DNA from 4 places in the Sporomusa sp. GT1 genome. Region 4 is predicted to be linked to each of the others. Evidence: riboswitches for the same ligand, from Rfam matches in the RefSeq annotation. Region 4 holds a riboswitch; each other region holds the start of a gene.

Region 1 (7,679 bases), on a different contig from region 4:
TATTGGCAGTAATATACCAGCTAAACCCATTTTCACTGCCCTGAGTACTCAACCCGTAATTGCGTATACCCCAGGAGCCGGCGGAAAAGTCTACCGTGGTCTTAGCCTCGGTGCCTTTACGGGTAATAATATTAATCACCCCGCCGACAGCGTCGGAACCGTATAAAGCAGACGCGCCGCCTTTAACAATCTCAATACGTTCGATATTATCCAGCGAAACAATCGAGTTGAGATCAATGCTGGCCCGGCCGCCGTTTACTGTACCCTGCGGCCGGCTGAGCCTGCGCCCGTCAATCATCACCAGCACCCGGTCATCGCCGTTTAGATAAACAGTCTGACCGGCACCGGCAAAGCCTTTGGTAGTAACAGCAACGCCGTTAACATCTCTTAACACATCCCCCAAATTGGCATAAGGTCCATTTTCAATCTGTTCCTGGGAAACAACTGTGACATTGGCTGCCGTTTTCGCCGCCTCTGTCGGTACCCGGTTAGCGGTAATCACCATTGCATCAAGTGAAAATGTTTCCTGGTTGTCTGTCTCTTCTGCCAGCACAGCAGCCGGCATCTGCAATAACAATGCACTGGTTACCATCGCACACAGCCAGCTCTTGCTTGTACCGGTGCCTCTTTTTCTTCTCATCCTTCTTCTCTCCTTCATATTACACTTTTAATTTAAACACATGGTAATTTGGCCGTAATAAACCGCCAGCCGCCTACCTGCCACCAATCATTACTTCTCCTTCCTTTCAGTAGCAATAGCCACCCGGTGCGCCCCGGCCAGCTTTAATTCATCAAGAACGGCTACCACCTTGCCATATTCGGCTGTTTTATCCGAACGCAGGATAAAAACCAGGTCACCCTGCTTAGCCATCTCCAGCTTCACCCGCTTTTGCAGCAGTTCCAGCGGTATCTCTTCCTGCTCAAACATAATCCGGCCTTCTTTGGTAACGGCAATAGCCACACTGTGCGGCTTGTCACTCTGGGCTGAAGCGGCTTGCGGCAAGTTAACAGGTATTGTCTGCTGGTCAACCATATAGAGCGTGCTCATGATAAAAAATACCAGTAAAAAGAAAATGATATCAATCATGGGAATAATCATCAGCTTAGGCTGACGCTCTGAACGCAAATTACGCAATTTCATGACGCTTCTCCTGTTTGATATGCCCCATCACCAGCAGGCAGGTCTGCTCAATAGTCGTAATCAGGTGATCTAACCGGTGATTAAAATAACTGTACACAATCATAGCCAGGGTAGCCACACACAAGCCGGAAGCCGTGGCAATGAGCGCTTCCCCGACACCGCCGGTAATGGCCTGAGGCTGACCGGCTTTGATATTCATGACACTAAAGGAATCAATCATACCGATAACTGTGCCTAAGAGACCAAGCAGCGGCGCAATAGTTACAATGGTGTCCAAATGGTTTAAATATGCCCGGAGGCCGGCAACAGCTAAAGAAGCTTCTCCCTCCAGCACGCTTTCGATATTCGCGCAGCCCCGCTGCACATGGGCAATCCCTTTGGCGGCAACCATAGCGGCAATACCCTGGGTCTGCCGGCATAATTCATGAGCTGCCGCCCAGTCATCCCGCTCCAGTAAAGCGGTAAGGCGTCCGGTAAACTCGTGCATATCGGTGTCCATTTTTCTATAATACATGAACCGCTCCACCCCAATGGCGGCCACCAGTACGGAACAGGCCAGAATCAGATACATGACCGGGCCGCCCTGATGAAATATCTGAAAGCACTTGGCAATAAAACTCATTCTTCTCCCTCCGTTTGTATCATTATCAATAACCTTAAAAAAGCTGAGGATAGGCAGCCCGGGCCACAGCCTGCACACCGTAAACAATGTACTGTGAGGTGGAAGTCAGGTGTCTGTCAGGCACAACAATCATTTTTTTGTTGTGAATGGCCTTCACAATCTGCAAAGCCGGATCATTTTGCACATCCTCAGCAAACTTCTGAATATCTGTTTTGCCGGTATAATCCCAGACCGGCAGCAGAATGATATCCGGATTAATCCGGACAAGCTGTTCTTTGGACAATAGGTCATCATTGTTTAAACCGGCGGCTGCCACACCTTCAATTGCCCCTGCCTGGCGGCAAATATCTTCAAAAGTACTCCCTTTACCGCCACTATCTCCCATCAGGGAAAACCGGATAACTACCGGGCGCTTATCGGCTGGAATCGTGCTGGTTTTTTCGTTAATTTGCGCCAACTGCGTTTCCATTTCAGCCACCAGACGTTCACCGGCCTGTTCTTCACCGACAACCCGGGCAAGCGCGATAATAGATTGCTTAACCTCGTCAACGTTGGCGGCGGTTTTATAAACATAGACGGGAATGCCTGTCTCCCTGAGCGTTTGGCTCAGCACCGGCGGCAGCCAATCCGGCATAAGCACAAGATCCGGCTGAAGCGCAATAATGCTTTCGGCATGAACACGTATTCTCTTGGGAACAACTTTGGCCTGTTCCACAACATTGGAAACACCGGCGTCATCCACAAGATGCGTCAGGGCCGCAATACGCTCCGGGTTTACCAGTGCCAAAAGAATTTCGTCGGTACTGACGGAAAGCGGCACAATTTTTTGCGGTTTTTGCGGAAGCTGCAGTACATAGCCGGTACTATCCACTATCTCATAGCCGCCGGAACCGGCTATATTTCCATTGCCGCCTTGCGGCGAACCGGTATTATTTTTTCCCGTACAACCACCTGTAAAGAAGAACAGCACTACTAAAGCCACGAGCATACTCAGGCGACATGACGGTTTAGCCAGGGTTGCCAACATCATCGTTTCATCTCCTATAGGTTGTCTCTTAAGTAAACATTATGCAGCAGCATTGCGGCCAAACAGAGCAAAAACAGCTGCAAACAGAAAAACTCCCGACCGTATAAAAAGCCGGGAGTAACAAACAGTAGGTTACTGGTTAGAATAAAAAACTTCTGGTGATAAAACCAGAAGTGAATTCAGCTACGCCGCAAAACGCCTACTGTAATCCCCTCCCCAAACCCTCGTGGGTAACAAACGGTGATTGTCAGACAGGCAGTTCTCCTGACTCCGGATCATAGCTTGCTTAAACCTTCCCAGAAAATCATCCCAGTGGCATATCTTAAGCTTACTCCCCGTTACAGTGGCGGGACCGCGCCGGCTTTTCACCGGTCTTCCCTATTAAGCCCAGTTGGGCACCTACCTCAAATATTCTGTTTATTGTTTCCAGTATATACTTCAGTCCAAATAGTGTCAAGTTGTTCTTATTTTGTATATCTCTGCTCAAGACCGCATATACATGCCATATCTGACTTCCATCTTCACGCGAGAGGAGCAGGTCACTTGGTAAGAATGGCACTGTCCTATTGGTTGTCGAAGGCTGCTCCCAAAGCCTGGCTATTAACCCTGCTTCTCATCCTTTGCACCGGTTTGCTGGTACTGCTCCATATGCAGCTCAATAATTGGCAGGTAGGCTTCTACAATCACCTGCAGCAGCATAACTTTGCCGGTTTTTATCATGCTTTAGTTCAATTTGCTCTGATTTGTTCCATTCTTGTCGCAACCTCAGGCTGGCAGACACATGTCAAAATGCTGCTGCAGCTGCGGTGGCGCCAGTGGTTAACGAATAAATATATCACGCTGTGGCTGCACAAGCAGAACTATTTTCATATGAGATTTCTTGTTAAGGCTATCGATAATCCGGACCAGCGTATCGGCGAGGACATTCAGTTGTTTGTTACCCATTCGCTGGATTTGGCCGTGGGGCTGCTGCGTCATTTAATAACTCTTATCGTATTCTCAGTTGTCCTTTGGCGGTTATCAGGGGAAATCCAGGTCTCCTTATTGACAGCAGAAGTCATAATTCCCGGTTACCTGGTCTGGTCCGCCCTCCTGTATTCCGCTCTCGGCACCTGGGTAACCATAAAGATAGGCCGCCCTCTCATGCTGCAAAATAACCTCCAGCAAAGCAATGAAGCCAACTTCCGCTACAGCTTAATCAGGCTGAAGGAATATGCCGAAGGTATTGTATTATGCAAGGGAGATACCTGGGAGAAACACAATCTGTTAAAATGGTTTTCAAGTATTGTAATTACCCAGCTTGCAATAATTAAAACAACCAGGGACATTACCTGGATATCCGCAGCCTATACACAGTTGTCTACCGTATTTGCCTTTTTGATCGCGTCTCCCAAATATTTCAATGACGAGCTACAGCTTGGGCAATTATTCGAAATATCGGGGGCTTATTGGTATGTTCATTCCGCGCTCGCCTATATCATTGAAAGCTTTGGGAAAATCGCTCAATGGCAGGCTGTAACTAACCGGCTGCGGGAGTTTTGCACCCAGCTCCGGCTCCTCCAGTCACAGCACCTGGCATCAAACACTTCCTTTTACAATCCGGATACACTCATAACCAAAGAACTTTCCGTATTTTCTCCTGCCGGCCATATCCTGGTGAACAAGCTTACCTTAGCGCTCCCCGGTGGTGACAGCCTGCTGATTACCGGTCCTTCGGGCTGTGGCAAAACCACATTATTACAGACATTAGCCGGAGTCTGGCCCTATTTCTCCGGGCAAATGTCCTGCCCGCCGGATGGCAGTGTCCTGTTTCTGCCGCAAAAACCTTATATCCCGCTTGGCTCACTGCGCGCGGCGGTACTATACCCGTACAAACACGTCAGCGTAACCGACAATAAGGTGGAAGAGGCACTGCATATATGCAAATTAGCCGCACTGCTCCCACGCCTGGATATCGAAACAGACTGGTCAAAAAACCTTTCACCGGGTGAACTCCAACGGCTTTCCCTGGCCCGGGCCATCTTGCACCGGCCAAAGTGGATCTTCCTCGATGAGACAACCGCTTGTATTGACGCTGCCATGGAAGCAGAAATATACCAGATACTTAAAGAGAAGCTGCCTGATGCCGCAGTAATCAGTATTGGCCACCGGGATACGCTAACGTCATACCACCGCAGGATATTAAAATTAAACGGCACCGGCGGCTGGAGCTATTCTGAACAGCCGCAGCAGTAGAAAGTCAGCAGCCCGGCAGCCGGTTAAAATTCAATACCCTTTTGCGCCCTGATTCCCTGTTTATACGGGTGCTTAATTTCTCCCATTTCGGTTACTAAATCGGCTTTATCAATGATTTCCTTACGCGCACTGCGGCCGGTAAGCACCAGGTGCAGATAGTCCGGCTTTGCAGCTATCAATTCCAGTACTTCATCTACCGGAAGCAGCCCATAGCCAAGAGCGTAGTTAATCTCATCCAGGATAATCATCCCCCACGCTCCGGACATGATTTCCTGTCTGGCATCCTCCAGGGCTTCTTTGGATGCCTGCATATGATCAGTTCTTTCATCATCGGTACTATTTCTTACAAACCCTTCTCCCATTTGGCGGATAACAAAATCCGCGCCCATTCGTTCGGCAGCCTGCAATTCGCCATAGGTCCAATTGCCTTTGATAAATTGTAATACAAGCACCCGGAGCCCCTGGCCCCAGGCCCGCATACCCAGCCCCAAAGCCGCTGTTGTTTTTCCTTTGCCGTTTCCGGTATTTACAATAACTAAGCCTTTAGTGTCTGCCATACTGACAATACTCCTTTTTCTATGCATAAACATTCATTCTCCGTTGCCAAAAATCAATCATCTGCCTGGCTTTAAAACACCCGCTTGCGTATCTTGCCGCATCCGGTTGCTTGAAAACAATAAAATAAAGAACGGCTTTGTCCTCGCCGGCCCTATCCTCCTGCTCAGAGGGATGTGCATGATCATACGGCCAATTTTCAGGAATATATTGTAACATATCTTTTCCCCTCCTTGTACAGTTTAATAATCACTTACGCCGTTGACAAAAGGTAATATACTGATTCCAAAGCCGTTCCAGCATATAGCAGGCTCCCTGCAGCCCCATAAACGGCCGGTCGCTTAAAATGACTTCATCATATACCGGCAGCGCAATATTCTGGCAAACCACATTAGGCACCAGCTTTTGCTGCAATATGGCCTTTTCATTGCTGCCGGCCAGTAGTAATCCACCCTCCAGCTCTGCCAGCAGATTCTCCGTTACCTGACTGTCGCCGCCGGCCTCTATAAGGGTATCAATGCAATCCGGCACAGTATAAGCCGGAATTTGACCATAGGCCATGACCGTCAGCCGGCCTGTATCCAGCCACTCGGTACGGACAGCCTCGGCCATGGCTACAGCTGCAGAACCCGGTGCGGCAAGGAGCGTTTTTTCAAACCACATATCGCCCCAGACCCGCTGCATTTCCAGAGTACTCGCCTGAATTTTCCGCTCCAGGCCGCTGATTTCCTGCCAAACCTTACGCAAATCACCGGCACCGCCTGTCGCATAGTGCCGCAAGCTTTGCAGCCAGGCCAGCGACCCCTGCAAACCATAAGGCGGCGGCAAAGATACATAAGGCATACCATACTGCTCATTAAGCTGTTTGGCCAGGTCAAGACCCAATTCCTCATGGACAACAATGTTGAGCGACGCGCTGGTCATGCCGCTTATAACCTGGGTGCTGCTGCCTGCTCCCGGACAAGCCAGCACTTCATAGCCTGCCAGTTTAAGCATACGTTTCAATTCCTGAACATCATTATCGGCATTGTAGTAGCCAACCGTACAACCCAGCAGATTGACAGTACCGGGCCGTATCGCACCCGGACGGCTTAGCGGCAGCTGCTCCAGATACGCTCCCGCAGCAGCGCAGTAGCCTGCGGCAAAGCCGCCGGCCAGTCCGCCGCTGTCCACGCAGACCACCGGGCAAGATAAACCCGCCTGTCTGGCAATGCCCGCGATATCATCGCCAATCAAGCTGACAGAGCAGCTATTTTCTATCAATACAACCGACGGCCGGGCCTGCTGGCGAATGATAGCCAAAGTTTCCAGCAGGCATTCCTCAGTACCATAAACAACCGCATGATTATCGGCCTGGGTGCAGTAAAATTGTGAACTGACCGCCGGACACTGCCTTTCCAGATAGCGCAGCGCATAAAAATAGCACCACATGGGGCCATTGGCCACCAATACAGCATCAGGAATACCGGCAAAGAAAGCGGCTACGCCGGTGAGCGCGCAGGCTTCCACCAAAGTCCGCGCATCTGACCACTGACTATTACACATACATAATTCCTCCCCGTCGGTCATGACGCTGCGCCAGGCGCACCAGCTTAGTCATCAGGGCAGTAATGCCCCCTACCCCGGCCAGCGGCAGCAAGGGCAGAAAGAGCTGCTTTTTCCTGGCTGCTTCAGTCAACTCATGCGTGGTCACAACAATATCTGCTGTTTCAACTATGTCTTTTCCCTCTGCCTGAGAAAAGCAGGGTATGCCGGTTTGTTGCTTCAGTTCCTGATATAAATCAAGCTGCTGGTCCTTGCTCAGCACATCATCCAGCACCACAATGCCTGCCAAATTCAAATTATACAAAGAAAATAACTCCAGTACCCAGGCCGGATCAAAATACAGCAGCGGCCGTCCGAGATACAATACAATCCGCTTATCCTGCAACTGGCTGCTATACTCAGCGATATGCCGGTTTAACCGCTCTGCCTCCTGCTTAATGGCAGCTTCAGCCTGCTGCTGCCGGTTGAGAAACCGGCCTAAGTTCGTCAGCCATAAAACCGTCGCCTGCCAGCCTGCCGGATAATCCCCGTCAAAAGCAGGCACTCCCAGCATC
Region 2 (7,679 bases), on a different contig from region 4:
ACATCTCCTTTGTAGTATATGCAAATGATAAACAAAATATCCCTGCAATAATTATAACAAAGAAACAAAGAAATATCAATTTTAGACGATAAGCGCAAAGTATCGTAGTTGATAAACCAGGCGGATTAATGCTATACTGTGGTTAGAAAGTCTAAAGGTGGTGTTATGTTTGGCTGATGTGAAACCCAAGGCAATTGCTAAACAATACAACTCGGAAGAGGAGCACCGTTACCGCCAGGTCTTAGCTAATTTTGATGAAATATTTGAGCAAGGTCGCAAGGAAGCTGCTCAAAGTGATGGTGTTTCATTAGACGATTATATCAAAGCAGCAAGGACGCGTATCAAGAGTTAGACGATATTGTTTTGCACAGCGCCGACTGTTCCGCCGGGCGGAATCGTCGGCGTTAATTGACTATACGGGTATCCCTATTCCCGTGTTTTAGATTCCTACATTAAGGAGATGGAGGTTATGAGACATTTTTTCTCTTTTAGGCGCGTGATGAGCGCCATGCTGGGTGTGGTATTGGCAGTTCTGTTGGTTGTTCCCTGCGTGCAGGCGGAAACCAGAACTTTGCCCAAGGATACGAAGCTGCATCCCCAGGGGTGGACGGTTGGTGATAAGGTCGAATTCAAAAAAGGCACGATTTTGACCACCAACGATTTGGGTGAAGTGATTTCCGGTACCTTGAAAGACGATACCTTTCTCCAGCCGCGCGGCTGGGAAAGAGTAATTAATGACTACTACTACGTTTCCGCCTATGCGACCGGCTCCTTTTTCCCCCGGTTTCATCGCTCCTTTATCGAACGAAGCTATAATATGGCTATTCCCGGCTACGGGCATTTGCGCTATAAAGGCGGAACCCCGGTTACCTTCAGCGAACAGGGAGAAGTGCTTCGCGGCACACTTGCCGAGCAGGCCACCGTTCGTCTGGTGGCGGGGAAATACGGCTTTCTGACCTTGAGAGAAAATACCGTCCTGGCTTTTTATGATTCCGGGGCAATCCGGTCCGGTGTTTTGGCCGAGGATACCTACCTGCGGCCTATAGGCTGGCGAACCAACCTTGCCGCAAACGACTCAGCCGGTTTTGTCAAGTTCAGCGCTAAACAAGCCATAGAATTCGATGAGAATGGGGAAGTCGCCGTTGGAACACTCAAAGAGAAGGTGACCTGGCGTTCAACGGCTGGGGAAGTGGTCGAATTTCCTGCCAATACCGTTGTCCGTTTTAATGACGAAGGCGCCTTGGTCATTAAAACTGCTATCTAAATATGTCGGAAAATGACGAAGGAAAAAGTGTGACAAGCAGAAGTACTTGTGCTAAAATATAATTATTCCTGTTGCTTTATGACACAATATAGCTGCATAACATAAAATACAGGCTAAAAAAGTTGTTGACAAAATTACCCAACGGTGCTATATTTGAAGCAAAGAAATTAAAGGAATTCTCACAAAAAAAGAGAATAATGTACTTTGGTGCAGGTGCCCGTATGGGCCTAAGAGAGAAGCCGGTTTAAAGCCGGCGCGGACCCGCCACTGTGATGGGGAGCGAATCCATGATATACCACTGAGATCCAGCGATCTTGGGAAGGTTTGGAGGAGCGATGAGCCAGAGCCAGGAGAACTGCCTGCATGACGATCACCATTTGACCTGCGATGAATCGGGGAGGGGATTGCGATGCAATTCGTATTTTGTGACGGCAGTTTCGCCGGATTACAAGAAGCCTTTCTGGATATTTCATCACAGGAAGGCTTTTTTATATTTGTTGCAGATAATTAGTTGCTTATCCAAGGTTATGATCTTACAAAACTTTATACGAAATCAGGTATCCGTCGTCAGGGCGGATTTAAAAGGGAAGTCCGGTGTGATTCCGGCGCTGTCTCGCAACTGTGAAGGAGAGCCATATTTCTGCAAGCCTCTTACCAAGGAGAATGTGGTGATGACCCAAGTCAGGGTACTGCCTGGTTTCTAGTGTCTCAGCTGAGACATGTATATCCGTACAGCCTGCGATGCACAGGTCTGGGATTAAGAACACTCGCAGGCATAGGCTAGCTCTGAGCTAACATATGACTGGAGGCTTGTTAAGGTGAGCTTTCTCGCCTGACAGCCAGCGAGCGGTTTTTGACCCGGCACCGGCAGCAGGCAGCTTTAGCAACAGGTAAAGCGTCGATTGTTCCGCCGGGCGGAATAGTCGGCGCTTTTTGTTTCATTTGTGAGCCACTGTCATGGACCAGGCCCATGACAGCAATATACCCGGTGTCGCTTAGCGGCGCCGAATACAGATAATCAAAGGGGGATAGCGACAGCCTGCAGCCCCTTGCCGGTGCTTTAAGGGACAAGCAAACCAAAGATGCTGCGCCGGCGGGAGAATGTGAATATATTTTACCGCAGTCCGGTAGTAGGAGAGGTGAGTTATGAAACGCCGGAGGATCGAGACCTTAACCCGCGCGCTGCTGGACTATGGCTATCATGTCCGGCAGGTTCAGCACATTGTTGAGGAAGCCGGGAAGAACGGCAGGGCTGAAATGATGGAAGATGCCATTATCGAAGCGCTGGAAGCGTATGTGAAGTTTGCTGCCAGGTGCAAACAGCAAGGGCACAATATCTGCTGATTTTTCGGCATAATGCTTCAAAGTCCTGTATAGAATGAAAAAGTGATGACAAATGAATATCGTTGGGATAGGTGCCCTACGGGGCTTAATAGGGAAGTCCGGTGTAATGCCGGCGCGGTCCCGCCACTGTAACGGGGAGCAATCTCGCAGATATGCCACTGGAGCGAACGCTTTGGGAAGGTGCGAGAGAGTGATGAACCGGAGCCAGGAGAACTGCCTGTCTGACAATCACCGTTTGACCTGCGAGGTATGGGGAGGAGATTACGCAACAAGCCAGGACGGCTTTCGTCCGGACAGCGTAACCACTCCCGATGAGGGAGTTTTTTTATTGCTTAGAAGCACAAATCAAACAAGAGAGGAAATGGCATGAAGCAACTAACACGCAGTCTTTTATTACTTATTGCCGTATGTTTTCTGGGCGGCATGCTGGCCCCGGCCGGGGCGCTGGCCGCCAAGGCCAAGGCCAAACCGGAGCAAACCGTGGGCTATGTCAACCGCCAGCAGATTTTCAGCAGCTATCCCGGTATTCAGGAGACACTGAAGGAAATCCAGTCCCTGCGCGAAGCGGCGCAGCAAGACTATGACACCCGGAGCAAAGACCTGTCGGACGCGGAGCGGCAAGCCTTAAACGACACCATCGCCCGCGAGGAAGCCCGGAAGGAAGACATTCTCATGAAGCCGGTAGGGGACAAAATCGAGGCGTCCATTAAGGCCGTCGCCGAGGAAAAAGGACTAACAGTAATTATTGACGCAGCAACCGTGGTCTATGGTGGTATTGATATCACCGCCGACGTGATAGCTAAGCTCAAACAATAAGCAGCAGCGGCGACAGCGTAACTTAGCCTGTTCGTCCCGCCCGGGTGCGATAACGGCGCCCGGACAGACTGTGATAGGGAGTTCTGAACAAGGAGGTGAGTTCTTTTCCCGTGGGTACTAAGGAAAAGACCTCAACAGCCCACAAGCTGTTGACGGTCGCAGAATAACACCAAAAAACGATGGGAGAGTGAAACATTATGTCCAGTAAAGTTGCGTACACAGTGTATTCTTATCCGCCGCCCAATTTTATCGGCGAGGGCGATCTGGGAACAGCCGTATACAGCGGCGGTACAAGCGGCGATGTGATTACTGAAAGTAAAGGCGTAGTGACCCAGTGGGTCAATCCGGTGACCAGCAACACTGAACAACTGCCCGGCGATACAAAGGTGTTCTACTTTAAAAACAGCAACGGCGATAACCGGGCGATTGTACCGGCCATTCAATGGGGTGTCGGGGGTGCTGCGTGCTACTTTATGATTTATAACGCCGACACCTGGAGCGACGGCATCAATCCCGGCAGACCCATTTACGGACCGGCGCTGTGGACTGTCGTTGACAGCGGTTCCAACAATATTCCTATCACCAATCCTTACAAATTCCAAACGGCAACAGTCACGGAAAATGCAACCGAGCATTATTATATCTACGGCATTGACTTTGATAATAGAATCGTTTTCCGCGTGGAAAGCGCCGGCGACACCTATACGCTTGACACCACTGCCGGGCACAACTTCAGGCTGACGCCCCCGACGTCTCAAGATTCCTACGGTGTGGACCTGCAAATTGTCGGCGATTACTTTTACGCTCTGTTCATCAGCGGCATTAATATTTTGACCGCCAGCCCCACCTACGTCAACAGCACCGTGGTCAAGCACCTGCTGGATTTCAGCGGAACACCGTCCTACACCGGCCCGCACGGCACAACAACCGTCAACCCCGGGCCGGGCGAGTGGCCGGGCAAGAACGCGTTCAGCATTCAGCCCCAGGGCGATTTCCTGTATCTGGTCGCCCTCGGCGGCATGCAGCATAACGCCACCCCCATTGTCTGGAACCCGGAGTCCAAAATCCAGAAGGTGGCTTTGAGCGACCTGGAGGTCACCAACCTGCTTAAGGCGGCGGCTGATAACACTGACCCAGCCACTGACCGCTTTGATTTCCGGGCACTGACCTTCAATGAAAGTGGCAGCCAGGTCTTCATTCTGACCGGCGCCTATAACGCCAGCTGGGTCATGACCTGGCGCTTGTACTGGCTTACGATTGATTCACTGAACGATGCCGGGGACGCACTGCTTAGTGATTTAACATCAGCTTTCCCTCCAGATCCTACGGCAACCTTTATAGCAACCGATAACTTATCCGGCTATCTCTGGGCGCTGCTCTATTCGGAAAGTACCGGCAAGACCTGGTTCGCCCGCGGCAACGATCTGGCCATCTACGGTACCGGCGGTATTGTCGGCAATGCGGAAGGCATCGGTAATCTTACCACACTGGCCGGCAGTCCTAACCTCAATTCCATCACTATCTACGGTGGCGAAGTGGCGCCTCCCGCTCAACTGAAAGGCTATGTCGCGCCGGCCTTCGCCTCCAGCTCGGCCATGGCCCTGCTCGAACGGAAACGCCTGCTCGACGAGGTGGCGGCCGCCAAAAAGTAAGACCTGCAGGTATGGCGGGGTGAACCTTTCCCCCGCCTTTTTTATTGAGTAAATTGCATGGCAGAAGGGAAAGACAAGCTTGAAATCAAGAAAAAAACTAAATAGCAAAAAAAAGGAACTTTTAACGTCATTAGTATTGTCGGCATTGCTCTGTAGTACGCCGGTGTATGCGGGGCCTGTAATAATCGGTGAGACGGTCAACGATAAAGAACTGGGAACAGGAACTGGACCTGCAATTTACACCATTGGCGCGGGGCAGACAAAAACAACCTGGATTAACACCGATCAAACGAACACACCGGCCTTGCGCTATAAAGCGGTGGTTATTGAAGACGGTGGCATCTGGCGGCCGATGGACAGTGTTGGGTTCAGCTCCGGAGATTTAACGATAGGTGCCGGCGCCGTCCTGGATATGTCCTATAAGTATGCAGATTATAATTATGATGTATCGGGAGCAGAATGGAAAAGCCTTGTTCGCGGTTTTAATAACAACAACACCACTGCGACGAAAACCGTTTTCTATGATGGCGCGATTCTAAAAGGGACAGTATACGGCAAAGATTTCAAAACCCAATTTACCTTTAAAAACCCGCAGCTGGGAACTGGCGAGTCTGCTGCCACAGTCAGGGTGCAATACCGTTTTGATAAAAGTTTTTTCAGCGGGTCAAACAGCGGAGTGCCGTCCGGCAGTTGGGAAGCTGCTCAGGCCATTACTTTGCAAGGCACGGTGACTCAAGTTATTAATTTAAGAAATTTAACTGCCAGTGTAGAACCAAATTTAAGCTTTGTGGCAGAGATTGACAATAGCTACATTGATGATGCGCTGCACAAGTATTTATTCGTACCGACATTAACCACCAATTATACCGCCGGTGCTACCAAAAATTATGATTTAAGCTGGACGGCCACTAGTACCGACTTTCTGTCCCAGGGCGTATTCAGCGCCGCCAACGCCCAGCTCTCTATGCGCAACCTGTGGCGGATAGAGGACGGCCTGTTCTGGCAGCGGGGCGAGGATTTGCGCGCCGCCGCCCGCCTGGGGCAGACGGCAGGTGCCGATGGGACCTGGGCGCAGGTCTGGCGGGGCAAATACAGCTTTGACGGGGCCTACGGCTCCGACTTCGGCCAGAGCTATAACGGCATCCAGGTCGGCTACGACAAGCAGCGGGAGGGACGGCTGTTCGGCGGACGGCTGCACACCGGCCTGTTTGTGAGCATGCTCAATTCCGACGCCGATTTTCACCAGCACACCAAAAGGGACGGCACGAATGAAGTGCTCTACAGCCGCGGCAGCGGCGAACTGACCAGCAAGGGCATCGGTCTGTATACCACCTGGCTGGGCGATAAGGGCCATTATCTCGATCTGAGCGTGCGGGGCTCCAAACTCAGCAATGACTATCAGTTCCGCGACTCGCAGGAGGAGTTGTTCCAAAACGATTACCGTACCTGGGCCTATGGCGCCGGCCTCCGCTACGGCTATCAAAAACAGCTGGCAAATGGCTGGTATGTCGAGCCGCAGGCCGGTTTGTCCTACGGTACGCTGCGGGGTCACAGTTATACTGCCGCCAATAATATGCGCTACACGCAGGATAATGTGGAAATGCTCACCGGACGCCTGGGCGTGACTGCCGGGCGAAACTTCGTCAGCGGCAGCAAACGCGGCCTGGTTTACGCTAAAGCCGCGGTCAACCACGACTTTAAGGACGGCGGCAGCGCACGGGCTGATGCACTGTACTGGAGCAGCTACTGGGACGACTATCTGGTGGGAGCCAGCCTGCCGGTGAACACGCTGGCCGGCAAGGACACTTGGTTTGAATTCGGCCTGGGGGCCAATCTGCAGATCGGCAAAGACCAGAATGCCTTTGTCGGGCTGACCAAAACCACCGGCGGTAAGGTTAACACCGACTGGCAGGTTAACGCCGGTATGTCCTGGCGCTTCAACGGACCTTCCGTCCAAGACCGGACGGCGGAGTTTGACAGCAAGCTGACGTCGCTGGCTGCCGGGCAAGCAGCAGCGCCCGGTCAGGCCGGTACAACAAATGGCCTGACCCCGGTTATTGACGATAGCAGTGGCGTGACCCGGTTCGCGTCAACGGCTCCGGCCGAACCCGATGTACCGGTCGCTCAGGGTGGACAAGCCAGTCAAGCTGTTCAGGCCGATCAGCCGGCGGTTGCCGAGCATACACCTGAGCAGGCGGCGATTGCTTATGCTGCAAGCGGTTCTGCGAACAATACCGTTCAGATAACTGCCGATAGCAGCGACCCCGGCACTTATGCCTTAACTCCGCTGGTGGTCGAAGCCGCCCGGCCCGACTGGGAGAAAAAACTGTCTCCCGGTACCGTCTCGGTCATTCCCGTACCGGAATACAAGGGCGAGATGAAAAACCTGCCCGATCTGCTGCAGACTGTGCCGGGCGTTTATGTCCAGCGGCTGAACGGCACCGGGCATTACACCGTCGCCCGGGTCCGGGGGTCCACCGGCAGCCAGGTCAATATTTATGTGGATGGCGTGCTGGTCAATTCCTCCAGCGAAGCGGCGGTCGATCTGTCCACCATTCCGGTGGAGAATGTCAGCCATATTGAAGTCTACCGTGGCTATGTTC
Region 3 (7,679 bases), on a different contig from region 4:
ACCATTCTTAGTTCGGTTATCTGGTGCAGCGCACTGATCTATGCCGGATTTTCGCTGGGCTACAACTGGCAGGGAATAACGGAATTGGGAAGTCAGCTTGGTTTAGCCGCCGGCGGGGTGGTATTTTCTGTACTGGCGGCCTATTTCATTTATAAATATGCCAATAAGTCAAGAGAAAAATGAGTCAAGGCCGGCCCTCTGTTTATACCCCCTTGTTTTGCGCAAGAATTTAAAATAACTTGTCAGATATTTACGGTTATGGCAACAGGTATTTCGTGTTATTGCAGGGAACAGCAGATAGAAAGGGTACTGTTTCATGAAGTTGCACGGCGAGGGGGATAAAACCATGGAAGCCTATGAAAAAATTTATAAATTGCATGAGCTTATGGAAACAAAAACGGTAGCCGATTTACCCGGCCCTTATAAAGTAGGTGTCGACCTGGGGACTGCCGATGTGGTACTGGTTGTTGCCGATGAAGCAGGCAATCCCGTAGCAGGAAGTCTGCGCTGGGCTTCGGTGGTAAAGGATGGCTTGGTTGTTGACTTCCGGGGGGCGATGCTCATTGTTGAGGAATTAAAAGCCGAAGTGGAAGAACGTATGGGTATTACCCTGGACAAAGGGGCTACCGCCATTCCGCCGGGAACGGTGGGACGCAATGCTTTAGCCTGCGGTCATGTTATTGCCGGAGCCGGTTTGGAGCCTGTTTGTCAGGTGGACGAGCCGGTAGCAGCCGCTAAGGCCCTGGGTATTACCCATGGCATTGTGGTGGATATCGGCGGCGGCACTACCGGAATTGCTGTTTTGCGTAATGGCGAGCTGGTATTCACCGCCGACGAACCAACCGGCGGTACGCATGTATCGCTGGTCTTGGCGGGAGCTTATAAAATGCCGTTTGAGGAAGCGGAACTTCTCAAACGGGATGCTGCCCAGCACCGCAGGATTATGCCGGTGATTTTGCCTGTTATTGAAAAAATGGCTGCAGTGGTAACGGCTATGCTGGCCGGACAAGAGGAATATCATGACTATCCTGTTTATGTGGTGGGAGGCACTGCCTGTCTGCAAGGGTTTGAAAATGAATTCAGCAAAGCCTTTGGCCGCAAAGTCCACGTTCCCCCTCATCCTTTATTGGTAACACCGCTGGGTATTGCTATGTTTGGCTAATAAGGAAAAGGTCTGACCCGACTGGGGTCAGACCTTTTATTATGGGAGGCTTTACAGGATTGACCGGTAAATGGCCTCTACCTCCTGCTGTGAACCTTGACGGGGATTGGTTAAGCAGCAAACGTCCTGCAGGGCGTTTGCCGCCAGCAATGGAATATCCTCGGCTCTGAATCCCCGGAGTTCTTGTAGTTTTGCCGGTAATCCCAATTCTTTGTTGAGTTGCTGCACTAAGAGAATGAAGCGCTTGGCACCGGTTTCTGCCGGTAAGCCGGTGGTGTCAATACCGGCGGCGCGGGCCAGATCAGAATATTTGGTTACAGCTGCCGGCAGGTTGAATTCCATGACGGCAGGCAATAAAATGGCATTACATAACCCATGCGGCAGGTTATAAAAACCGCCAAGCTGGTGGGCAAGTGCATGGACATAACCTAAGCTGGCATTATTAAAGGCAATGCCTGCCAGATATTCGGCATAAACCATGGCTTCCCTGGCAGGTAAGTCATTGCCGTTCCGATAGGCGATCACTAAATTAGCGCTAATTAACTCCACGGCTTTAACGGCTTTGCAATCAGTTACCGGGGTGGCATTGGTGGAAACATAGGCCTCAATCGCATGAGTCAGGGCATCCATACCTGTTGCGGCCGTTAGACCGGGAGGCATACCCATCATAAGTTCGGCATCACTGACAGCAATAATGGGGGTAACATGCCAATCATTGATGGTCATTTTTACATGCCGCTTTTCGTCGGTAATGACACAGAAGCGGGTTAATTCACTGCCGGTACCGGCAGTGGTATTGATAGCAATAAGGGGGGCGGACCGTTTCGCGGATTTGTTGAGTCCTTCATAATGGGCAATTTCACCGCCGTTAGTAGCCAATAGCGCAATAGCTTTGGCGCAGTCATGAGGAGAGCCGCCGCCAAAGGAAATCAAAAAGTCGCAGCCGTTATCCCGGAAAAGTTTTAGGCCGTAATTTACCTGGGCTACTGTGGGATTAGGCGAGACGTCTTTATATATTATGTAAAAAATACCTTCGGCATCAAGTAGTGCCAGCAGTTTGTCAATCAGCCCGGTTTCAACAAGTATTTTGTCGCTGACAATCAGCGCTTTTCTAAACAGCATCGGTTTAATGTAATTGGCAATCCGTTCTGTGCAGCCTGTGCCCAAAATACTAATGGGTGTCATAAAATATTCATGGATTTTTTGCACTGCAACAGCCTCCCTTTGCTTTGTAATTTTCTAAAACGATACCATCATTTTATGGTTTGCGCAAGCTTGCGCAGGACAGGCTGTGAAAGAACCGCAAAATAATTATATACTATGACGAAGGATAACTACTTTGGCGTGGAAATGCCTTCAGCAGCGCTTTTGTCTGCCGGACAATCGGACAGACCAGGACGACAGGGAAAAATAGAACTATTTTGGCGAAATGCTTTAACATCTTGCGAACCCTGCATATACTGACAGGAGAATGGTTTTGACTGTAGAAGTGTGCAACAAAGCAAATGTATAATTGCATATCTGCCACCATACAGGTGCCTCTTAGCAATAAGAGGAGAATAGGGAAGCTCGGAAGGATGCAAAATCCTTAAACGACGCGGTCGCGCCACTGTAATCGGGAAGGAACACCCAAACCATGCCACCGGCAATCGGGAAGGCCAGGGGGTTCTGATAATCCGTAAGCCAGGAGACCTGCCTGTTTTGGCTGTTATTTACCTCCGCGCCAGAGGTAGTACCGGAAGGACAGGATTTTATGAAAGTAAAACCTAGCCCTTTGGGGCTAGGTTTTTATCTTTGGATAGGAATAAAATAAGGGGGAGTAAGCATGGATTATCGGGCTGAAGTAGACAATTTAATCAATGGTGCGGCAAAGCCGCCGAACAGCCTGGGACTATTGGAGAAGCTGTTTAAAAAACTGCTCTATGCATGGGGGACCATGCATCCGGAAATAAAGCCATATCACTTGATTTTTGCCGCCGACAACGGGGTGGTGGAAGAGGGTGTAGTGGATTTTCCCAGTGAGATTACTTACCTGCAAGCGCAAAATATGGTGGATGGCCGGGCGGCGATCAGTTGTTTTTGCAAGGCCAATCATGTTCCGTATTCGGTAATTGATATCGGCATCAACAATACAAAAACAGCAGGCATATACCGGCGGGTGGCGCCGGGAACCAGGAATTTTATGAAAACAGAAGCCATGACCCAAGCCGAATTTGACGAGGCCTGGCGGGTTGGTGAGGAAATGGCGGGGTATGCTATTGATACCCAGGGCGCTAATTTAGTATCCTTTGGTGAAATGGGGATTGGCAATACCACCACTTCCTCAGCCGTACTGCACGCTATGACCGGGATACTTCCTGAGTTTGTTGTCGGTTATGGTGCCAGCGCTCCGACTACCGATATGTTAAAGCGGAAATGCGTGGTTGTGGCTAAAGGGGTTGAGCGTCACCGGGAAACCTTCCGCAGAATTGAAGATATCCTGCGGTGTGTAGGCGGTTTTGATATTGTCGCTATCTGCGCCGGGATGACAGAGTGTGCCAAGCGCAAGATTCCGTTTGTTATCGATGGTTTTATCACGGCGGTAGCTTTTGCCTGTGCTTCCCGGATAAATAGAGACGTGGAAGCCTATGGCCTGCCTTCGCATATGTCCAAAGAGCCGGGCATGGGATATGCGCTGCTGTTAGGCAATATTTTGGCCGACGATGTGCCGATTCGAGCCAACATGGCCTTAGGGGAAGGTACGGGAGCTGTCTTAATGGTGGCAATGCTCAGAACGATGGCGTATACCATGTATACTATGGCCAGACTTGCTGATTTTGAGGTAAGCAGCCCGGATGCTCAGCATTTGACGGCAATATAATTTTTGGCGAGTAACTGTCGTTTTATAGCAGGAATTGACAATACTAATAGCCAAAATATCCCTTTATCAGGAAAATTACCAGCACTGATTTCTTTATGCCATATATAGTTTGGGTAGGGGGGATGTTTTGTGCATAACGGCAAACGGTTCAGCCTTGACGAGATTATTAATGTTCAGAGCCTGCAAGAGATACAAAATAAATTTTCGGAAGCCACCGGTATTGCTGCTGTTACTGTTGACGCTAACGGTGCACCTGTAACCAAACCAAGCAAATTTACGGATTTTTGCTGTTATGTTCGTTCCTTTCCCGACGGTTTTGAACGGTGCAAAGCTTGTGATGACCGGGGCGGGCGCAACGCCATGGAAAAGCAGCGGCCGGTTGTGTATCATTGTCACAGTGGTTTAACCGACTTTGCCGCTCCCATTATCGTTCAAAATGAATATGTAGGGGCGCTGCTGGCAGGTCAGGTTGTATTACCCAATCCGGATTTTGATGCCAAGCAGGAAATGTTCAGCCGGCTCCTGCCTCTGGGCATGGATAAAGAGATTTTATCCGAACTGTTTGACAAAATTGCTATTATTCCTGAACACCGTTTGCAGGCAGCGGCTGACTTGCTGCATCTTATGGCTAATTATATTGTGGAAATGAGTGCAACCAATCTGGTGCAAAAGCAGCTGATGGCCGAGTTAAAAGCAAAGTCCGAACTGCAGAACTTGCTCCGGGCAGCCGAACTGAAGGCCTTGCAGGCACAAATTAACCCTCACTTTCTGTTTAATGCCCTCAATACCATTGCCCGCCTGTCTTTGCTCGAAGGCGCAGAGCGCACGCAGGAAGTTGTCCATTCGTTGTCAGCTCTTTTGCGCACCAATCTGCGGGATATGGAGGAAATGCGCACCCTGCAGCAAGAAATCAAGTCCATTGAGGATTATTTGAGTATACAGCAGGTGCGGTTTGGTGACAGAATTCAGGCCACCATTGAGATACAGCCTGAATTGATGAAAATATCGGTTCCGGCCCTTAGCTTGCAGCCCTTGGTGGAAAATGCCATCATTCACGGGCTTGAACCGAAAAAAGAGGGCGGGCATATTTATATCAGCGGCTATGTTGCCAATAACAATATCATTATCAGGGTGTCAGATACCGGGGTGGGCATTCCTCAGGAACGGATGGGTGCTATTTTAAAAAGCGAAAAGCGGTCAAGCAAAGGTCACTTGACAGGAATTGGACTGATTAATGTTCACCAGCGCATTCAGCATTATTTCGGCGAGCAGTATGGCCTGCGCATTGAAAGCAAAGTAGGCGAAGGCACCGAGGTTTATTTGTCGTTACCGTCCTATTGTGAAAAATAGAGGAGACACAGCTATGTATACACTATTGATTGCCGATGATGAACAATTGGAACGGCAGGCGTTACGCTTTATTATTGAAAAAAGATGTCCGGATGTGAGCATAATTGGTGAGGCCGGCGACGGCAACAGCGCGGTTAGCATAGCTGTCAGGGAGAAACCGGATATCGTGCTTATGGATATTCGCATGCCGGAGCTTAATGGACTGGAGGCCGCCCGCGCTATCCGGACAATGCTGCCGCATACGGCTATTATCATACTGACTGCGTTTGATGAATTCAGCTATGCGAAAGAGGCTCTCTCCAGCGGGGCGGTAGAGTATTTGCTAAAGCCGCTGCATCCTAACGATTTACTGCAGACCCTGGAGGCTGTTGCTGCTAAAGTCGGTGAACGCAAACGCCGGGAACAGGAAGAAGCCGAGCTGAGAAAAAATGTGGAACAGGCTATGCCTTTTATCAAGCACTCGTTTATTCAAGACTTGCTTTCCGGCAAAATCAGTGATGTAGATAGCTTTCGGGACAGGGCCGGTTTTCTGGGAATCAAAGCGGAAGCGGGCGTTATCCTGGTTGCCAATATTGATAATTTCAAACAAATCACCCGTAGTGCATCAGAACTGGAAAGGCAGATAGTCAAGCAGCGTGTCTATCAGCAAACTTGTGAATTTGTCGGCAAGGAAACGCTGGTTGTCCCGTTCGGCGGTGATGAAATCGTTATTCTTATCGGCTATGAGGCAGCAATGGAACAGGCCCAGGTAGAGCCGCAGGTCAGAGCGATGGCCCGGAAGATCAGAGACGGGATAACGCAATTAGGCATTAGCCTGACAATCGGTATTGGCCGCTACTATGATGATCCCCTGCAAATTCATAAGTCCTATCTTGAGGCCAGCAGCGCCCAGCAGCAAAAAAATTACATCGGTGATAACCAGATTATTCATATCGATGATCTGCCTCATTTGAGTGAAGTGGCTTTTCGCTACCCTTTCCATTATGAACGTAATCTTTTAGACAAAGTCCGTTGTGGCGAACGCCAGCAGGCCAAGGAAATTCTCCGCCAGCTCTTACATGAAATTTTCACGGCTAAAGCCAGTATCGAGATGGTAAAGGCCTGCGTACTGGAGCTTCTGATTGTGTTGTCAAGAGCGGCTGTTGAAGGCGGCGCCAGCCTGGAGAAGCTAACGCTGCTTAACTTTAACTGTATTAATCAGCTGACAAATTGCGCCGACCGGGAAGAAGTACGCCGCTGGATTCTCGACGCCTTAGATCAGTTTATGGACAACATGCTGGAGAATCGCACCAGTATGAATGTCAGGCTGATCAATAAGGCGTGCGCCTATATAACGGAAAACTTCCATAAGAGTATTTCCCTGGAAGAAGTTGCCCAGACCGTACATTTGAGTCCCTACTATTTCAGCCGTATTTTTAAAGCCGAGCAAGGCTGTAATTTTGTTGACTTCTTAACTAAAGTCAGAATTGATAAGGCCAAACAATTGCTGCAAAACCCCGAACAGACGGTAGTGCGTGTGGCCGCCGAAGCCGGCTACCAGGATGCCAGTTATTTCTGCCGGGTATTCAGGCAGGAAGTGGGAGTTACTCCCAACCAATACCGGACACAATTTAAGCAGCCTAAACCAAGCCGGGGAACTCCGGGCAAACAGCAACAACTTTCTAAAACATAACAAAAAAATACAATTGCTTTTTTGCGTGGCAGCAAGGCAATACATATATTAAAAAAAGGACTGTGAAAACAGTCTTTTTTTGTTTTTGTCCGCAAAAATAATAGCAGATCACAAATAATTACCATAATAAAGCAGTAGTCTTTGTGCAAAAAGTAACTCTTTGACGGAATACTCGCAAATATGTCCTGTGATAACGCAACTTCATCTCAAGGTAAAAATGCAAAAAAATCTAATATTTTACCAGGAAAGAACAAGACCAACAGGATTGTGAGGGAAAACCTATGGTTCAGGAAAAGCCCAGAGTGGTGCAGGAATATGTACCAGGCAAACAGGTGACCTTAGCCCACCTTATTGCCAATCCCAAAAAAGAGTTATGCGAAAAGTTAGGTATTGTGGATGCAGGGGCCATTGGTATCCTGACCATCACGCCTTGTGAAGCAGCCATTATCGCGGCAGATGCGGCCACCAAAACAGCAGCCGTGCAAATCGGTTTTATGGACAGATTCACCGGCTCGGTCGTTATTACCGGCACGGTTTCGGCGGTGGAAGCCGCCTTGAGACAGGTAATTATCCTGTTAGCTGACGGCTTGGGTTTTTCCGCGCCCAAACTGACAAGGTCGTAGCTCTGCCATGAT
Region 4 (7,679 bases):
CGATCAACAGTTGCCGTCATGATTGCCATCCCGACATCGCTGATTTCCACTTTTTTGGTTATGTATGCGGCAGGCTTTACCTTTAATATGATGTCCCTGATGGGCATGGCGTTGTGTATCGGAATATTAGTGGATGATGCCATTGTTGTCCTGGAGAATATCCATAGACATTTGCAACTGGGCAAACCGCCGGCCGTGGCTGCCGAAGAGGGGCGCAACGAAATCGGCACAGCGGCCATCGCCATTACCCTGTGTGATGTGGTGGTGTTTTTGCCCATCGCCTTTATGACCGATATGACCGGGCAGTATTTTCGCCAATTTGGATTGACCATTGTATTTGCCACTTTGTTTTCACTGTTCATTTCTTTTACCTTAACCCCGATGCTGGCCGCACGGCTATTTTCCTCCGGGGCAGCCCCGGTTAGCGGAAGGATCTGGACTTTTATGGACAGGCTGGAAACAGCCGCTGTTGATAAGTACGAAAAGCTGCTGCGCCGGAGTCTGGCTCATGGCAGGAGAGTGATTGCCGGTGTACTTATTTTGCTGGTTGGTACTGTCGCCCTGATTCCTCTCGGGGTAATCGGGGCCGAATATATGCCGCGGACAGATGAAAGCAATTTCCGGGTCAGTGTCGAATTGCCTGTGGGACAGAACCTGGAAATGACCGATGCGGTGATCAGTCAGTTGGAGCAATATATCCTGACAATTCCGGAAGTAACCTACTGTCTGAGTAATGTCGGCGGCAGCAGCAGCAACTGGGGCAGGCTGACCGTACAGCTTGTGGGGAAAAGAGAACGGGACCGCAGTATTTGGGAAATTACCGAGGATGTCAGAAACTTTGCCCGCCGCCAGCTTGCTCATGCCTCAGTGCGGGTTTATGAAACCGAGTCATCGGTGGCCGGTATTTCGACAGGCGGTGCCGAGATACACTCTCCGGTTTTAATTTATCTCTTAGGATCAGATATGGCTGATTTAGTCAGGGCCTCCTATCAACTGCAGGCCATCCTGGCCAACATTGAGGGCACCAAGGAGATCCGCAGCAACTATCGGGTAGGGGTTCCTGAATTTAAGCTGACAGTTGACCGGGAAAAACTGAAATTCTTTACTACCTCGGTACAGGACGTTAAAGAGGCTTTTGCCGGCGCGATTAATGGCAAAAAGGCCGGAGTGCTGCCCAATGACAGCAACAATAACGGGCGTGACACCGATATTGTCGTCCGGCTAAAAGGCAGCGAATATTTTAAACCCTCCGATCTGACCACTATTCCGGTTAAAGCCGATGGCAAAATGGTGTTTCTGGGGGATGTGGCCCGGATTGAAGAGGGGGTGGGGCCTGTCGGCATTACCCGGCTGAATAAGCAGCGTTCCCTTATTGTGCAGGCCAATATAACTGACCGTCCCTTAAACGAGGTGCTGCAGGAGCTGGACAGCCTGCTAAAAGAGGACGCCTTGCCGGAAGGCGTCACCTACCGTTTTGGCGGGCAGGCGGCCGAGATGGACAGCAGCTACGGAGAAATTATCCAGGCGTTGGTTTTGTCTCTCCTGCTGGTATATATGCTGCTGGCTGTGCTCTATGAATCGGCCTTCACGCCTGTTATCCGGATGTTATCGCTGCCGCTGGGATTAATCGGGAGCCTGTTGTTTTTGCTTTTTACCAATAATACCATCAATGTCTATTCCCTTGTCGGCTTTTTAGTCATGGACGGGCTGGTGGCCAAAAACGGCACTCTGCTGCTGGATTACACACTGACACTGATGGGGCGGGGCATGAGCGCCTATGAAGCATTGGTGGAGGCAGGCAAAACCCGTTTAAGGCCTATCTGCATGACTACCCTGACCATGGTGGTCGGCATGCTGCCCACTGCCCTGGCTTTGAGCGAGGGTGCCGAGACCAGGGTGAGCATGGCCTGGGTGCTTATTGGCGGCTTGCTCTCATCTACCGTTTTTACCTTATTGTTATTCCGATAGTTTTCCTGTTTTTTGACCGCCATCCTGTGCGGACTTGGTTTCATTAATCGCTTGTTGTTGGATGGCAACCGTAATAATTTGTATTTTTATGGTATAATAGCCATAGAAAATCAAACCTTCAAACAACAAGGGAGAGAATTTCATGGAAATCTTGCGGTCTGTTTGTCCCTATGATTGTCCTGACACCTGCGGCTTGCTTATCTATAAAGAGGGTGAAACGGTTGTTAGAGTCCAGGGCGATCCGGAGCATTCGTTCACACGCGGGACACTTTGTCCTAAAATGGCTCATTATGAAAGAACAGTTTATTCTAAGCGGAGACTTTTAACGCCATTGCTGCGGTCCGGTCCCAAGGGCAGCGGCGCCTTCACGCCGGTTTCCTGGGAAGAAGCCATTGGCATCATTGCTGATAGATGGCAGGGAATTATTGCTCAATATGGGGCGGAGGCAATATTGCCCTACTCTTATGCCGGCACAATGGGACTTGTTCAGCGCAATGCCGGTCATCCCTTTTTCTATAGCCTGGGTGCATCCCGGCTGGAGCGGACAATCTGTTCGCCAGCCAAGGACTATGGCTGGAAAGCTGTAATGGGGCAAACTATAGCGCCACACCCCGGCGAGCTGCAAGCCAGTGATCTGATCATTTTGTGGGGTATCAGCGCTCTGGCGACAGATATTCATATTATGCATGATATACATATCGCCAAGGCCAAGGGCGCTAAAGTATGGCTGATTGATACTTATGAAACGCCTACTGCGAAAATTTCCGATCAGGTCATACTGGTTCGTCCGGGTAGCGACGGGGCTTTGGCGCTGGGCATGATGCATGTTATTGCGCGCGACAAGCTGGCAGACCAGCATTTTATCAGGCAATACGTGCAGGGGTATGAGGAACTGGCAGCTACGGTGCTGCCTCAGTATACACCGGCAGCAGTCAGCAAAATAACCGGAATTGCTGCCGGTACAATCGAGGAGCTGGCAAGACAGTATGCTGCGGCAGAGGCCCCGTTTATCAGAATGGGGAGTGGTTTATCCCGCTATGGCAACGGAGCAATGACCGTACGGATTCTTACTTGTCTGCCGGCGGTGATTGGTGCATGGCAAAAAAGCGGTGGCGGCGTATTGACCGGCACAACTACGGCAGGTGCCTTTGACACCAAATTAATCACCCGGGAAGACTTGCAGAAAGGTACGCCGCGGCTGATCAACATGAATGAATTGGGACATGCCCTGAATGAAGTAAAGGATCCTCCGGTAATGGGGCTATATGTGCACAGCTCCAATCCGGCCATAACAGCTCCTGATCAAAACCGGGTCCTGCAGGGCTTAGCCCGGGAAGAACTTTTTACCGTAGTGCATGAACGGTTCATGACCGACACGGCTAACTACGCAGATGTGGTATTACCGGCGACGACTTCCCTCGAACACAGTGATATATACCGTGCCTACGGGCATTATGTCGTACAGCGTGCTCTCAAGGTAATTGACGCGGTAGGGCAGTCAAAATCCAATTGGGAGGTATTCTGCCTCCTAGCTGCGGCGATGGGAATCAAGGAGCCGTTCTTTCAGCAGACCGAGGAAGCCCTGATTGACAGTATTCTGGCCAATCCCACTCCCTGGCTGGAGCAAACCGAAATGGAAAAACTGCGGCAAGGATATCCGGTGGACTTGCCGCTGCCTGACGATTATAAGCTGCAATTTCAAACACCGTCAGGAAAAATTGAAATAATAAATCCCAGAGAAGAGGAACCCTTGCCAAGATATCTTGAGCCTTATGGCGACAACGCAGAGTTTTGGCTGATTAATTCGCCCGATGCCCGGATATTGGATTCGTCCTTTAATGAACGGGAAGACCTGACGAAAAACAATACAATGATCCTGCAAATGAACCCGGCAGATGCCGCTAAGAAAAGCTTAAAAGACGGTCAGCTTATTGTTGTTTATAACGAACGCGGCAAAGCGGTTTTTACGCTGAAAACCAGCGCGAAAGTACCGGAATCAGTTGTTGTAACCGAAGGCGTGTGGTGGATCGAACATGCTGTAGGCGATCGGTCGGTCAATGTGCTGACTTCTCAAAGACTTACTGATAAAGGGAAGGGAAGTACTTTTTATGACGTGAAAGTAAATGTTATCGCCCACGCAGATAGTTGCGATATATGCAGGTAGATGAAAGGAGTCTTACATGACAAAACAAATACTGCTGTTCGCTTTGTGCTTGCTTCTGCTTGCGGCCGTTCCCGTGCAGGCGGAGGAGCCTCCTGCTAATTCGCCGCTGGACTGGGAGCTCAGTGTCCGGCCCAAGCCCAGCGAAGCGGAGATCGAGCGACAGCGCTGGGTGCAGGTATTCAAGAATGATATTGGCATTTTTGCCTTTGACCATACCTCGCTTAAGGTTGATGAAGCCGATAACAACCTGGTCCATGTTCTGACCAAAACCATCTTTACCGATCCGAAGCTTATCGGCAATTTACATGACAAATATCAGGAAAAACTGACAGCAGAAGACAAAGTCGCCTACAGCGAAATCTGGATGGCATTTAAGACCAGAGACAAAACCTATGCAGTTACCGCGATAAAGGTGGTCAGTGAACAGGGAACCGTGTTGGAAGAACGTCAGCAAATCGCAAAGTTCGCCCCTGTTCCCGTAAAGACCTTTGCCGACTCCATGTACGAAATTGTTAAAAATTATGTGCGGAATAATTAATACTCCCACTACCTGCCAGCGCAATACCAGGCACAGTATCGGCTCAAAGTTTCCATAAAAAGTTTGTCGAATTTAGTAGGATAAAAACTTTCGACAAAGTTATCCATTTATGATAAAATTTAGAAAACAGACAACTAAACAAAAAATAAATATTTCCAGGTACAGGTGTCCGCAAGGACATAATAGAGAAACCGGTTAAAAGCCGGTGCGGTCCCGCCACTGTAATGGGGAGCGAATCCATGATATGCCACTGAGACGATCGTCTTGGGAAGGTTTGGAGGAGCGATGAGCCTAAGCCAGGAGAACTGCCTGTACAACAATCACCGTTGACCTGCGAGAGATGGGAAGGGGATTTGGCTGCATGTTTTTTTGCATGTAGTTCCGGCTGTTTGCCGGGATCAATAAGAAGCCCCTGTCGGTTATTCGCAGGAGGCTTCTTTCTTTTTATCAACTCCTACTCCTACTAACTGAAAGTCGGTGAATCGAGTGTACCATTGCCGCCGGTATCGTACTACCTTCTTCACCTTCCTATTGCTGCTCTTTCTGTTGCCCTGGCTTGCTCAGGCCTCCCCGGCACCGCCGGCAGTCCTGCCGGATACGGCTGTTGACCGGCAGGCTGCAGTAAGCATTGGCGGTTTGCCGGAAAATGAATCCGGAACAACCCCTGGGACTACCGGCCAGGCAGGGCATGTCACCGCCTCCGGCCTGGAACCGGGCGCTGAGCCGGAGCCCGGACTGCAACTGCAGCCTGCGCCCGAACCTGAAACTGATCTTCAGGGACCGCTAGTGGTACAGCTCAACTATCTAAAGGTCGATCAGGCCAGACCGCTGCTGAGTGCCCTGGTCCCGGAAGAACAGATTAAAACCGATCCGCTGCGCAATATCCTGGTGATTATGAGCACTCCCGATATATACAGACAGGTGGAGCAACTGCTGGCAAAAATTGATACACCGCCGCCGCAGGTTATGTTTGAAGTGCAGGTACTGGAGATTAACCGCGATGATTCATCCAACCTCGGTGTTGACTGGGGAGCTAAGACCCTGCTGCCTTCCGAAAAGCTCTACGACCATTCAAATTTCTGGATTACTACCGGCAGGTACGGCGTCAATCTTCAGGGAATTATCAACCATTTAATCGAAAAGAAAAAAGGCCGGCTGCTGGCAAGCCCGCGTATCGCCACCTTGGACGGGGTAAAGGCGCAAATCCTTATCGGGGACAAGCTGGCTGTCGAAAGCTCGCAGCCTACTACCGGCAGCATGCCCATTATCTCCGTCATCTATGTTGAGGTGGGGATTAAATTAGGAGTGACCCCAACTGTAAACAAAGATGGTTTCATAACTACCCATATTCAGCCGGAAGTGAGCAACAAGACCGATACCACCAAAAACGGCAATCCCAATATCCGCACCCGCCAGGCAGATGCCACCCTCAGGGTTAAAAGCGGGGCAACCATTGTACTGGGCGGCTTAATTCAGCGCCAGGAAACCAATACTACCTTCAAGGTTCCGGTGCTGGGGCAGCTGCCGCTGGTGGGAAAGCTTTTCCACTCAACCGATAAGCAAGTTACTGAGACCGAACTGGTGATTATGCTGACCCCTAAAATCATCGGTGACGACTTCTTAGCCGCCACCGTTCAGGAATATGATTCAGGTGTGCATTAGGTTTATGTGTTTCTCACAGACGATCATAGCCTGAATATTTTGGGAGTGATACCTGTCATGAATATAGTATTAAAGGCGATTAGCCTGGGCCTGTTAATCTTGTTTTTGAACCTGCCGTTAACCCAGACTCATTCTGCCGCCACGGTGAATCAGCCTGTTTCCGGCGTTGCCTTGATGCCGCCAATGGTTCAGTTATCCGGTCATGTCACGCTCATAAATTGTTATGCGCCCTCCAATAGCTGTTATGCGGTTATTGAACTTCGCGAGCCGCCCGGAAAAGCCATTGTGGTCAGAACGTCCGAGCAAAAGCTGCAAAGCCTGCTGGAAACCGCTCTGGCGACAGGCAAGCTTATCTCTTTTGTCGGGCAAAACGTTATGATTGCGTCACCTCCCCGCGGTGGTACCTGGAATATGGAGGTATACGCCATTGACGAAATCACATTATATAACAAAACTTTGTAACCGACTCGCTGTTAGCGTTGTAGGATGCCTCATGCTTTTGCCGGCACTGTTACTTGCACAGCCGGTTTCAGCGATAGCTGCGCCGGATATTGTCAGACAGTGGGCGCCGGTCGTCTGCCAGTCCGATCACAGCGATGGTCTGGCGGCAAAGCAAAATGTATTTACTCTGGTCAATTATGACCTCGACTGGCAGCTCAACAACAATTGGTACAACCTGTACTTTTACCCGCTGGCGCATGCTATGTACTATTCTGTGGTGGAAAGCGACACCCATTATTATCTTGGCTATTATCAATACTATCCACGTCATGGCCGTGGCCATGAACATGCCATGACCGGTGTGCTGCTTGCCGTAAGGAAACTGCCGGATAACACCGGCGCTCTTGATTTGCTGGTGACCTACAGTAACGGTAAATGGAGAACACGGGATGGTGGGCGAGTGTTCCTGGCAGACGGGCACCCGGTATTACAGCTTCGCACCGGAACTCACGCCGTTGCCGCCGCCGGTAAAAACAGCCGGCTGCTGCGGAAAAAGAATATGCAGGTGCTGAGTGCGGCCGGCAGCCGCCTGGGCAGTGACCAACAGTCTGGGGCGGGATATATGGACTATGTTTTGCTTCCCCTGACAGCCTTGTGGGAGCGACGCCAGGATATCGGACAAGGCCGTGTTTTCTCCCGCTGGGGCTATTTTGACAGCTATAATGCGGTCAGGGTTTCAGCCCCCTGGGCCTGGGAGTATCGCCGGCTTAACTGGCTGATGAATCCCGGTGAACTGACCCTGTATTTTACCGGCCAGCCGGTCAAAGCCTGCAACTACCTGAACCATCCGTATCAAGCCGGTACAGGCAATAAATAAATCACTATTTTGCCAAGCGGTTAAACAAC

What was found. Region 4 has a riboswitch for cobalamin ahead of GT1_RS17910 (type II secretion system protein GspD). Riboswitches for the same ligand answer to the same signal wherever they lie in the genome.
Region 1: linked by a shared signal. The riboswitch ahead of GT1_RS19485 (ABC transporter substrate-binding protein) and the one ahead of GT1_RS17910 (type II secretion system protein GspD) in region 4 are both predicted to bind cobalamin.
Region 2: linked by a shared signal. The riboswitch ahead of GT1_RS11375 (OmpH family outer membrane protein) and the one ahead of GT1_RS17910 (type II secretion system protein GspD) in region 4 are both predicted to bind cobalamin.
Region 3: linked by a shared signal. The riboswitch ahead of GT1_RS19635 (nicotinate-nucleotide--dimethylbenzimidazole phosphoribosyltransferase) and the one ahead of GT1_RS17910 (type II secretion system protein GspD) in region 4 are both predicted to bind cobalamin.

Annotation. Positions count from the first base shown of each region.
Region 1 is NZ_BMBX01000030.1:19,500-27,178, reverse strand. It holds gene GT1_RS19500 (TonB-dependent siderophore receptor) at 1-640, opposite strand, end outside; gene GT1_RS19495 (biopolymer transporter ExbD) at 731-1,141, opposite strand; gene GT1_RS19490 (MotA/TolQ/ExbB proton channel family protein) at 1,128-1,763, opposite strand; gene GT1_RS19485 (ABC transporter substrate-binding protein) at 1,798-2,793, opposite strand; cobalamin riboswitch at 3,027-3,208, opposite strand; gene GT1_RS19480 (ABC transporter ATP-binding protein/permease) at 3,343-5,025, shown strand; gene cobO (cob(I)yrinic acid a,c-diamide adenosyltransferase) at 5,049-5,609, opposite strand; gene GT1_RS19470 (hypothetical protein) at 5,602-5,799, opposite strand; gene GT1_RS19465 (nitrogenase component 1) at 5,830-7,125, opposite strand; gene GT1_RS19460 (nitrogenase component 1) at 7,118-7,679, opposite strand, start outside.
Region 2 is NZ_BMBX01000008.1:61,937-69,615, reverse strand. It holds gene GT1_RS11395 (hypothetical protein) at 170-352, shown strand; gene GT1_RS11390 (hypothetical protein) at 470-1,264, shown strand; cobalamin riboswitch at 1,459-1,642, shown strand; cobalamin riboswitch at 1,803-1,976, shown strand; gene GT1_RS11385 (hypothetical protein) at 2,078-2,335, opposite strand; gene GT1_RS11380 (hypothetical protein) at 2,411-2,608, shown strand; cobalamin riboswitch at 2,661-2,844, shown strand; gene GT1_RS11375 (OmpH family outer membrane protein) at 2,975-3,424, shown strand; gene GT1_RS11370 (hypothetical protein) at 3,622-5,076, shown strand; gene GT1_RS11365 (TonB-dependent receptor domain-containing protein) at 5,156-7,679, shown strand, end outside.
Region 3 is NZ_BMBX01000031.1:13,706-21,384, forward strand. It holds gene GT1_RS19620 (DedA family protein) at 1-183, shown strand, start outside; gene eutJ (ethanolamine utilization protein EutJ) at 317-1,162, shown strand; gene GT1_RS19630 (iron-containing alcohol dehydrogenase) at 1,214-2,347, opposite strand; cobalamin riboswitch at 2,679-2,877, shown strand; gene GT1_RS19635 (nicotinate-nucleotide--dimethylbenzimidazole phosphoribosyltransferase) at 2,988-4,022, shown strand; gene GT1_RS19640 (PocR ligand-binding domain-containing protein) at 4,152-5,372, shown strand; gene GT1_RS19645 (response regulator) at 5,386-7,044, shown strand; gene eutS (ethanolamine utilization microcompartment protein EutS) at 7,326-7,667, shown strand; gene GT1_RS19655 (EutP/PduV family microcompartment system protein) at 7,675-7,679, shown strand, end outside.
Region 4 is NZ_BMBX01000023.1:6,193-13,871, reverse strand. It holds gene GT1_RS17930 (efflux RND transporter permease subunit) at 1-1,968, shown strand, start outside; gene GT1_RS17925 (hypothetical protein) at 1,957-2,094, opposite strand; gene GT1_RS17920 (molybdopterin-dependent oxidoreductase) at 2,111-4,132, shown strand; gene GT1_RS17915 (hypothetical protein) at 4,149-4,670, shown strand; cobalamin riboswitch at 4,817-4,998, shown strand; gene GT1_RS17910 (type II secretion system protein GspD) at 5,202-6,332, shown strand; gene GT1_RS17905 (hypothetical protein) at 6,390-6,794, shown strand; gene GT1_RS17900 (hypothetical protein) at 6,832-7,650, shown strand.